One region of the Caulobacter sp. GW821-FHT09B08 genome, then DNA from elsewhere that is predicted to be linked to it. Evidence: predicted binding sites of a transcription regulator. Region 1 holds the regulator's gene; the other holds the start of a gene.
The links. The regulator LexA, encoded in region 1, represses DNA repair genes until DNA is damaged. The targets are predictions, from matches to a motif close to ATGTTCNCNANNTGTTCT.

Region 2: a site for LexA is predicted at 2,525-2,542, ahead of ssb (single-stranded DNA-binding protein). Genes of this name have one in related genera too.

Annotation. Positions count from the first base shown of each region.
Region 1 covers NZ_JBWKPL010000006.1:15,079-20,285, forward strand. The annotation lists gene AC07OA_RS17020 (MaoC family dehydratase) at 1-147, shown strand, start outside; gene AC07OA_RS17025 (VOC family protein) at 335-841, shown strand; gene AC07OA_RS17030 (methyltransferase family protein) at 877-1,473, opposite strand; gene lexA (transcriptional repressor LexA) at 1,616-2,320, shown strand; gene AC07OA_RS17040 (energy transducer TonB) at 2,410-2,796, shown strand; gene AC07OA_RS17045 (FkbM family methyltransferase) at 3,386-4,162, opposite strand; gene AC07OA_RS17050 (GFA family protein) at 4,262-4,687, opposite strand; gene AC07OA_RS17055 (ComEC/Rec2 family competence protein) at 4,721-5,207, opposite strand, start outside.
Region 2 covers NZ_JBWKPL010000002.1:546,248-551,454, forward strand. The annotation lists gene AC07OA_RS08835 (hypothetical protein) at 1-1,336, shown strand, start outside; gene AC07OA_RS08840 (hypothetical protein) at 1,405-2,079, shown strand; gene AC07OA_RS08845 (hypothetical protein) at 2,091-2,486, shown strand; gene ssb (single-stranded DNA-binding protein) at 2,630-3,142, shown strand; gene AC07OA_RS08855 (DUF4198 domain-containing protein) at 3,231-4,187, opposite strand; gene AC07OA_RS08860 (DUF2271 domain-containing protein) at 4,205-4,732, opposite strand; gene AC07OA_RS08865 (catecholate siderophore receptor Fiu) at 5,142-5,207, shown strand, end outside.

The DNA of each region.
Region 1 (5,207 bases):
GTGATCGCGCGCGTGACCGTCTCGGCCATCGACGAGGCCAGCGCCCGGGTCACCCTGCGCTGCGAGGGTCTGGTCGACGAGGACCTGATCATGGACGGCGAGGCCGTGGTCCGCGTCCCGCGTCGACGTCGCCCCGCCAAGGGCTGACCACCACCTACCCTGGATTAAATCGGCTTCATGACAGCCTTGTAAGTTGAGGCGACGTCCGCGCGCCCCTACATCGCGCGGCCTCGGCGCGTAACGTCGATCAGTGAACATCGAAATCATGAGCGTTTCAGCCGGCGGCCCCCACCGCCGGCGCGCGAACGCTCGCGTCCAAATCCAAGGAAATCCCATGATCCACCACCTCTCCGTCAGCGCCGAAGACCCCCAGGGCGCGGCCGAGTTCTTCGCCGACCTGATGGGCGGCGTCGTCGTCGACTTCCCGCCGAACCCCGGTAGCTACATGGTGTTCAAGGCCGACGGCCGCGGCACCGCCCTGGAGATCTATCCGGCCGGCTGCGTCATGGTCGCCAACGGCGAGCCCGGCACGGTGTTCGTGCGCCAGCCGGAAGGCGCCGACCGCCGCTCGCCCACCCACTTCGCCCTCAGCGTCGATATGGCGGAGGTCGATGTCCTGGCCCGCGCCCAGGCCAAGGGCTGGGACGCCTTCGTCTGCGATCGCGGCGGCCACTTCCACGTGGTCGAGATCTGGGTCGAGAACACTTGGCTGGTCGAGATCCTGCCGCCGAACTTCGCGGCCGAGTATCTGGGCTTCGCCAATGCGGTGACCCAGTTGGCCGACCCGAACACGGCGCTGGACTCCCACCAACCGCAGGCCAAGACCCTGGAATTGGCCTGAACGGGGAAAGGGGCGGCTCGGCGAGTCGCCCCGCCCTACCAGACGAACGGAATCAGCGCCGCCTTGCGCTTGCGGTAGGCCCGGTGCTCCTCGCCGAATCGGGCGGTCAGGGCCGCGTCCTCCACCCGGATCCGCCAGCCGAAGGCGATCAGACCGGCCAGGAACAGGACCAGCACCGACAGCCAGTTGCCCAGGCCCAGCCCGAAGCCGACCAGGGTCGTCAGGCTGCCCAGATAGGCCGGATTGCGCACGATGCGATAAGGCCCCGTGGTGATCATCCGGTGCCCATCCTGCAGATGCACTGTCACCCGGAAGAAGGCGCCCAGGGTCAGGATGGCCCAGAGCCGCAGCGCCAGGCCGCCCCAGATCAAGACCAGCGCCAGGGCCCGCAGCTCGGGCTTCCAGGCGACGATCCGAGCAAATTCAACGGCATGCGAGACGTAGAAGGCGGCGAAGACCCCGGCGACGATCACCAGCACCACGGCCCGCAGGCTGCCCTTGTCGGCGCTCGCCCCGCTGGCCGCCCGCCGGTCGCGCAGCCAGACCCAGGTCTCGAACAGGCCGAAGACCAGGTAGCTGCCCCAGAAAGCGCGCGGCCAACCGGCGTCCAGGATCCAGGCATGATCGATCAAGACAGGCGCTCCCCGCGAGGTTGCAGGCCTCGCAAGCTACAGCGAACAAGGGTCGTCTCGTCAACTTGACATTAACGAAGAACACCTAGAGAACATTTACAGAGGTTAGCGGTTTGTTCCGCGACGACTGGCGAGGCCGGACATGCTTACGCGCAAGCAGCACGAGCTGCTGATGTTCATCCACGAACGGATCAAGGAGACCGGCGTCTCCCCCTCCTTCGACGAGATGAAGGAGGCGCTGGACCTGGCGTCCAAGTCGGGCATTCACCGGCTGATCACGGCGCTGGAAGAGCGCGGCTTCATCCGCCGCCTGGCCCACCGCGCCCGCGCGCTGGAGGTGGTCAAGCTGCCCCAGCAGGCCACGACGGCGTCGCCACCCAAGGGCCGAGGAACCTTCAAGCCCCAGGTGGTCGAGGGCGGCGGTCAGGCCCCGTCCCTGCCCGCTCCGGCCATCGCCGCCGACAACACGCGCGAACTGCCGATCCTGGGGCGCATCGCCGCCGGCACCCCCATCGACGCCATCCAGCACGAACGCGAGCGCCTGCCGGTGCCCGAGACCATGCTGGGCGGTGGTGAGCACTACGTGCTGGAGGTCCAGGGTGACTCGATGATCGAGGCCGGCATCCTCGACGGCGACTACGTCATCATCAAGAAGGGCGACACCGCCAACAGCGGCGAGATCGTCGTGGCCCTGGTGGGAGAGGAAGCCACCCTCAAGCGCCTGCGCAAGAAGGGCGGCTCCATCGCCCTGGAAGCGGCCAATCCCAAGTACGAGACCCGTATCTTCGGCCCCGACCAGGTCGAGGTGCAGGGCAAGCTGGTAGGCCTGATCCGCCGCTACCACTAAGGACGAGGCGGCGTCACCCTAACCCAGGGTTGACGCCTCTCCACCAGCGCGCTTCAGTCGGCCCAGGCGCACAAAGCTTGGGGGAGCGGATGCTGTCGTTGATCCTTATGTTGCAGGCGACGCCGGCCGCCCATCCGACCCCGCCGGCGAACGTGCTGCGCGTCGAAGACGTGGCGCTGCGTTCGGATCCCGAGGCGATCAAGCGCTTCTATCCGCGATCCGCGATCCAGGCCGGCCTCTCCGGCTGGGCCTATGCGACCTGCGCCATCGACCCCACGGGCCGACTGAAAGACTGCGACCTCGCGCGCGTCACCCCCGCCGACCAGGGCTTCGAAGCCGCCACCCAGCAGGTGCTTTCCCGCGTAAAGGTCCACGGCAGGGACAAGCACGGCGCCGTGGTCGCTGGCCGCCGCCTGTGGGTGGAGCTCCACTACAGCTGGGGCAACGCCCGAAACCACGGGATCGACGTCAACTGAGGCGGCCTCGCGCTCCAGGGCCGATGTCGACCAACACAGCCCTTTGCTCGCGGTAGTGATCTGACTGTCCGTAACCAGTGGCCAACTTCGGCTTTCGACCCGTTGCGGAACTCGGCAGCGTCGGCTCTATGGTCGCATATGCGCTACCTGTTCAGATTTGGATTTGAGAGCCCCGATGAGTTCGCCGCCAATCGTGACGGCGGCTGGGATGATGAATCGTTTGGATCGATGCCCCTTCGGCCGACGCAGCGCTGTCTTGGGGGCAGTCGATAGCTGAGCGCTTTGTTGAGAAGCTGTTCGAGTTGGCCAATGCCGAGGGTTACTCGTGGCAGGCCCGAGGGTTCGCCAGTTGGATCGAGGGCGAGGCGTCCGTGCTGGAATGGGCGCGAACGTCGTCTGAGGTTTTCGCAACCGACTACGGCCAGATGCCCGATCTAGCGGCGCTTGCCGCGTTGCGCTCGGAGTAAGCCAAGCAACGTCCGCTCCCCGCCCGTTGGGGACGGCCGGAAGGTCCGCTGTCGGGGGTCCCCATTCGATTTAGGGGTGGGGGGTGCAACCCGGACGCTGCCCTAGGGCGGCGGACCTGGCGTCACCGGGTCGCCAGAACGTCGTAGTGCGTGCCTGATCGCACCTTCTTGAAGTTCGAAAACCCTTGCGCCCTGAGAGCGCCTTCTATGTCCGCCGGGTTAACCCAGCTCTCGTCGACCTCGTAGAACACCGCCTGGATATCCGCGACAAACGACGACGCCATCAACTGCTCGATCACCAGAGCCTCGTGCCCCTCGGTATCCACCTTCACAATGATCGGCAGGGCTTCGATGATGTGTTCGGAAATGGCGTCGCCCGTCCGCACCTCGATCTGCTGGTACGAACTGCCGTCGGGCTTGTGGTGGATCGACGCAGCCCCGCTGTGTGCAGCACTGACTGATATCTGGAGCGTCTCGTCTGACGAGGAGATGCCATAGTTGCAGGCAATGACGCGAGTTGCGCGGTTTAGCCCAATGTTGTCCTGCAAAAGCTGGAACGTAGCCCTGACAGGTTCAAACGCGACTGCGCGAACGCAGTATCTGTTCTTCGCTGCGACCAAGGCATAGAGCCCTTGATTGGCTCCAATGTCTAGAAACACGAACTCGCTTCGCTGATTTCGAAGAAGATCGGACAGGAAGCGCCCATAGGACCCACGCACACAGTAATTGAAGGTGGTGTCACCCCAATTTGCCCGCATCCAGATTCCGTACTCCGACCGGACAGCTTTAAGTTTAAGCGCTCTGCTTACAGCTAGGTTTACTGGCCTGCGGATGTGCATCACAGCCAACTTGCCGGCGCCGACGAGGCCATGCTTCTTGACTGCCCGGAATAGCCTCATTGTGCTCTCCCACTACGCGCAAGCGTAGCCTTTCGGTTGAAAGGTACAATCCTACCACATAGAAGAGTGGCTCTGCTCGGAGGGCCGGGTTGGCTGGGCCTAGGTCGCCATCCCCGCCGGCCGGTTCTCCACATATTGCGGCACGTTCAGCGGGAGCATCCACGGTTCGCGGCGCTTGACCCAGACTTCGTACTGCGGAGCGAACTGGCCGGTTTCGTCCAGGCCGCCCAGGTGGATCTCGATCTCGCCGTCGCCCTGCCCGTCCTCGAGCCACGAGGCCGTCGTCCAGAAGAGGGGCGAGCCGCAGGTCGCGCAGCCGTGGCTGACGCCGTGCCCTTCGCCGATGGCCCAGGGCTGGGTCGCTCCCTCGATCCGCACCCTGTCGACCCGGAAGACGACGAAGGCGTTGCAGGGCGCGCCGTGGCGCTTGCGGCAGGTCAGGCAGTGGCACAGCCCCACCCGCAGCGGCCCGCCGCTGGCCACGTATCGCACCGCTCCGCAGGCGCAGCCGCCTTGCCGTTCCATGCCCGTCTCCGCGTCCGTTCCCCGACCTAACGCCTAACTGTCCGCCAGGTCCCGCCCGGAGCCCGTCCACGGCCGCACGCCCCGCAGCGGCTGAGCCCAGACGATCCACCAGTCGCCGTCGCGGCGATAGAGTTCGGCCGCGCCGCCCGCCTCGAAATCGGCGGCGTCCAGCACCACGCGGTCGCGGCAGGCCGGCGGCCGGACGGGCGCCCAGCCGCGCACCACGACGATCTCGGCCCGTGCGCACATCGCCGCCAAGGTTTCCCAGTCCGGCGCGGCCTTGGTCCACGACAGGGCCAGGGCAACCGGCGCGCCGGACGCGGGCGCGCAGGAGCGGCGGTCGCAGGCGTAGAACCGGCTGGGCGTCGCGTCGGCCGGCACGGCCAGGCCTCGCCGCCGGCTCCACAGCTCGGCTCCGAACCGGCGGGCGTCGGGACGCAGGAGCACGGCCTCCCTGCCCTGGCGCACGGCCGCCGTGGTCCCGTCCGGAGCGATCCAGACGTCGGGCGCCGGCGGACGC
Region 2 (5,207 bases), on a different contig from region 1:
CATCTCCGGCACGCCCAAGGCGCTGTTCACCACCCACTTCGGCAGCGAGAACGACGACACGGTCGCCGGCATCGTCGTCAACGGTTCGCAGGTGGTGGTCGCCAGCAAGGAAGGCAGCGAGGCGATGCTTCGCAGCTTCGACGTCTCGACCAGCATCGTGACCGAGCCGCGCACCTATCTGAACGACAAGGAAGTGTGGGTCACCGAGCCGACCACCTACACCAAGGCGGCCACCTTCACGACCGGCGCGACGCGCGACCTGGGCACGCTGAAGGGCGGCAACATCGCCGGCCTGACCATCGACAACGGCCAGCTCTACATCGGCGGCTCCACCACCAACGGCGCGCTCGACGTCGATAACCAGACCAAGGCCGCGTCCGGCGGTTCGGACGGTTTCGTGGCTCGCCTGTCGCTGGACCTGACCGACAAGAGCGCCGACAGCCTGGCCTATTACGGCGGCACGGGCGACGACACGGTCACCGGCATGGCGGTCTCCAACGGCCAGGTCTGGCTGGTGGGCGCGGCCGGCAAGGACCTGGCGGGCCAGCCGACCGTCGGCGACAAGGACGGCTATGTCGCCCAGATCGACATGGCCACCGGCAACGCCACCTGGGAACAGCGGCTGACCGGCAAGGACGGCTACGCCACCCCGACCTCGATCGCGGTCGACGCCTCGGGTTCCAGCGCTCTGGACATCTTCGGCATCCCGCGCGGCGAGATGCAGTTCAAGCAGACCGACAAGATCGTCTCGGCGACCTCGGCGCGGGAAGGAGACACCTTCCAGGTCCGCACCCGGGCGCGCGGCACCCTGACGACGATCAAGATCGACGCCGACGACACGCTCGACACCCTGGCCGACAAGATCCGCAAGGCCACCGGCTACGCGGCCAAGGTCGAGTTCGGGACCAGCGGCAACAACCGCGTGCTGCGGATCAGCCCGTCCCAGACCACCTCGACGGTCGAGATCCTGCCCGGCAAGGGCGGCACCGACGTGCTGGAATCGCTGGGCCTGAAGCCGGGCATCGTGCGCAACACCAAGGTCGATCACGGCGAAACCGTCTCGGCCGACGGCAAGGGTCCGATCTACGGCTTCTCGCTGGACACTACCCTGAACCTCTCCGACGACAACGGCCGCAAGCTGGCGGTGTCGGCGTTGAGCAAGGCGGTGGCGGCCGTGCGTCTGGCCTATCGCGAGATGGCCGACAAGGCCAACGGCGTGGTCAAGGACACCAGCACCACCACCTCCGGCAAGACCGGCGGCACGGTGCCGGCCTACCTGACCAACCAGATCGCAAACTACCAGGCGGCGCTGAATCGCCTGACCGGCGGCTCCTAGAGCTTTTCCCGGACGCGACCTGGCGGGGCGGACTTGAAAGCGTCATCACCGCGTCGTAGCCAGGGAACATGGAACTTCTCAAAGATCGTCGCGTGTTGCTGGGCGGCGGGGCCGCCCTGGCCCTGCTCGCGGGCCTCGGCATCGCCCTCACCGTGATGCACGGCGCCAAGTCGCCCACCGACGATCCGCCGGCCTCGCGCGCCGGCCTGGTGGTCGAGACCGGCCGGCCGGACGACAACAAGCTGGACGCCAACCGTCCGCTGCGCTGCTTCGTGGGCGGCCAGTTCGTGGGCGAGACCACCCTAGCCGAATGCGCCAAGAAGAACGGCGTGGCCACCGGCGCCCTGGACGTCGGCGTCGACGAGACCGGGGCCCTGGCCGCCGCCGACCAGGCCGGCACGGTGCTGACCCCGCTGCCGCCGCCCGCCGAGACTCCCACCGTGTCGGCCCCCGCCGCCACGCCCGCCGCGCCGGCCCCGATCGCCGTCTCGGGCGCGCCCCTGGCGGTCTGCCAGCGCTATTCGGGCGGAGAGTGGCGCAAGCTGCCCGGCGAGATCACCCTGAACGCCTGCGCCCAGCAGATTTCGGGCGGCAAGTGCGAGAAGCCCGGCGGCGCCAGCTACGGCCGCTGGGGCGAGGAAACCCTGCGCATCGTGCCGGGCCGGGTGGAATCCTCGTCCGACAACCGCACCTTCCATTCGGTCATCGAGCTGGGGTCCAGCTGCACCATCCCCTCCGCCTAGAGAGTCCCGCCATGCGTCTTCCCGTCGTCGCCCTCGCGCTCCTTGCCGTCGCCGCCACGGGCCTGACCGCGTGCGAGAAACAGACCAAGGCGCCGTTCGAGCAGGGCGTGTGCATGCACGTGATCGAGCAGAAGGACGGGACGCTGAAGTTCAATCCCGTGGCCCAGAACGTGGCGAGCCTGGAGCTGTGCGCGGCCGAGCTGGAAGGCATGCGCATCCGCTTCGTGCGGATGGGCAGCCCCAATCGCGAGCTGACCGGCGCCTATCAGGGCAAGTTCATCTTCGTGCAGAAGGAAGGCATCTATCTGGGCGACACCTACGAGGGCGCCCGGTTCATGTCCCTGGTCCGCACGGGCGACGGCCGCCTGGCCGTGCCGGGCGCCATCCGCGAAGTTCCGGCGCAATAAGGACCTCTCAAACCCGGGGATAACCCGGGTGGTCCACAGGAACATTTTAAGAACAAAGCTTGCGTGGCGCCGTAAGGAGTCGTTAACGTCCGCCTTAGATGCCGGCGCGTTGGGTCGCCGGGCGTGAACAGGAAACTTCCCCCATGGCGGGCAGCGTCAACAAGGTCATTCTCGTCGGCAACCTCGGAGCCGATCCCGAAATCCGCTCGCTGGGCTCGGGCGACCGCGTCGCCAACCTGCGCATCGCCACCTCGGAAAGCTGGCGCGACCGCACTTCGGGCGAGCGCAAGGAAAAGACCGAGTGGCACCGCGTGGTGATCTTCAACGACAACCTGGTGAAGGTGGCCGAGAGCTATCTGCGCAAGGGCTCGACCGTCTACATCGAGGGCTCGATCCAGACCCGCAAATGGACCGACCAGTCGGGCCAGGAAAAGTATTCCACCGAGATCGTCCTGCAGAAGTTCCGCGGTGAACTGACCATGCTGGGCGGCCGTGGCGACGGCGCTGGCGCTTCGTCGGGCGGCGGCTATGACGAGGGCTATTCGGGCGGCGGCGGCGGTGGCGGCGGCAACTACGGCGGCGGCGCGCCCCGCAGCCAGCCCAGCGGTCCGCGCGAGAGCTTCTCAGCCGACCTGGACGACGAAATCCCGTTCTAGAGCCGAACAAGGTTCGGAGCCTGAAAGCAAAACGGCCGGTTCCTCGGGAACCGGCCGTTTCTTGTATGGGCTGTTGGCCGTGGGGCGCTTACGGACGCAGGGCTTCGAGCGTGGCCGTGTAGCTGGCGCTCATGCCGTTGCCGGCCAGGGGCGTGGCCGGGCCGCCGGGCGCGCCGCCGCCGGGACCGCCGGGGCCGCCCATGCCCGGACCGCCCGGACCGCCGGGACCGCCGGGGCCGCCAGGACCGCCCGGGCCGCCCGGGCCGCCGCCTTCGCCGCCGCCGCGACGGCCGGTCTCGCCGGTCCGCACCGTGGCGTTCATCCAGTACATGCCCGCGTCCGGGAAGGTCACCTTGAAGGCCCCGTCGGCGCCGGTCTTGACCTTGAAGTCACCCGGCGCGGCGCGGTAGCGCGAGCCGCCCGGCGCGAAGGTCACTTCCAGGTCGGCGGCGGGCTTGCCGTCGAGCAGGAACTTGAAGGTCGCCGCTTCGCCGGCCACCAGGTCGTTGGGGTGGGTCACCGGAACCAGTTCCAGACCCTTGCCGGTGGGCGCGAACACCGTGGTCGTGGGCGCGTCGCGGGTGACGAAGGTCTCGTTGCGGCTGGAGCTCTTGATGGTCTTCAGGTCGGCGGCGTCGGCCGGAACCTGCTTGGCGAAGTCCTCGGCCGAACCGCGGAACCGCTTGACCTCGCCGTTCTGCGTCCAGCTGGCCATGATCGTGTTGGAGGCCGTGCCGATCTTGTAGGTGCCCGGCTTGGACAGCTGGACGTCGAAGGTCGAACGGTACTTGCCGGTGGCGGCGTTCTGGATCTTCTCGATCGAGCCGTCCGGCGCGGTGACGATCACGCCGTCGGTGCGCATGGCGTTATGGTCGGCGTAGAACAGCTCGTTGGAGACCGCCGCGTCGACGCCGACCCAGGCGCTGTCGCCCGCCAGCACGGTGGCGGAGGGCAGCAGCCAGCCGCGGTGGGCGTGGGCCGTCAGGGGCAGGGCCAGGACCATGCCCATGGCCGCCACGGCGAGAAGTCGCTTCTTGAAGGTCATCTGCGGGTCTCTCTTGCTTACTTGACGGCGACGGTGACGGCGCCGACCTCGGTCGAGCCGCTGACGGTGACGGGCTTGCCGGCTTTGCCCCAGGTGAAGGGCACGCGGACGGCTTCCTGACCGCCCACTTCGCGAGCGGCCTCGACCACCAGGTTGTACTGGCCCGGCTTCAGATCCTTCAGCGCGCCCTTGGCGCCGCTGAACACCACCTTCTGCGGGCCGGGCGCGCGGGTCGCGCCGCTGACGCCGTCGGCGGGGAGGGTCATGCTGCGGCCGGCCTTGCGCCACCACTGGCGCATGTCCTTCAGCCACTTGACCCCTTTGTCTTCGCGGGAGTCGAAATCGTACCAGACCGCCAGGGTGCCGGCGGCGGTAGCGTCGGCCGGGTTCTCGATCCAGATCGCCACATAGGGCTTGTGATATTCGGCCACGTTCAGGCGCGGCACTTCGACGGTGACGTCGAGGTCGGCGGCCAGGGCAGGCGTCGCGATGGCCGCGCCGGCGCCGAGGGCCGAGAAGGTCAGGAGAACGGAGGAGGTTTTCACGATGAAGGCCTTCGGACAGAGCGGCGGAACCAAGCTCGGCAACGGAGCGTCGCCTTGGTATTGATAATTATTCTCAGATTCAAGCGGCCGATGATATTTCACGTCGATCCCCGTCTTAACGCCTCGCGCATGAGCGGGGGCAGGGCGCCCCGAGGGGACACGTTGGGGCGACGAATATGTCTCCCGGGTGTCAGTTTCTCTCAAGTTGCGAACAATTCTGAATAGCGCTTGCAATCTGCGGCGACGCAGTTAAGAACGCCTCGCAATTTGAAAAAGCTGGGCCGTGCGGGAGCGCGGCGTTCGGCTTCGTGCAGTGGCGTTTCATTTCCTGACGCGGGGGTAACTCATGAATAGCGATCGTAAAGGCGGGATCCGGAGCATTAAGCGGTCGGTCCAACTGTCGATGGGCGTGGCGCTTGCCGCCGTCAGCGCCCATCACGTGGCGGCCCAGGAGACCAACTCCGTGGATTCGGTG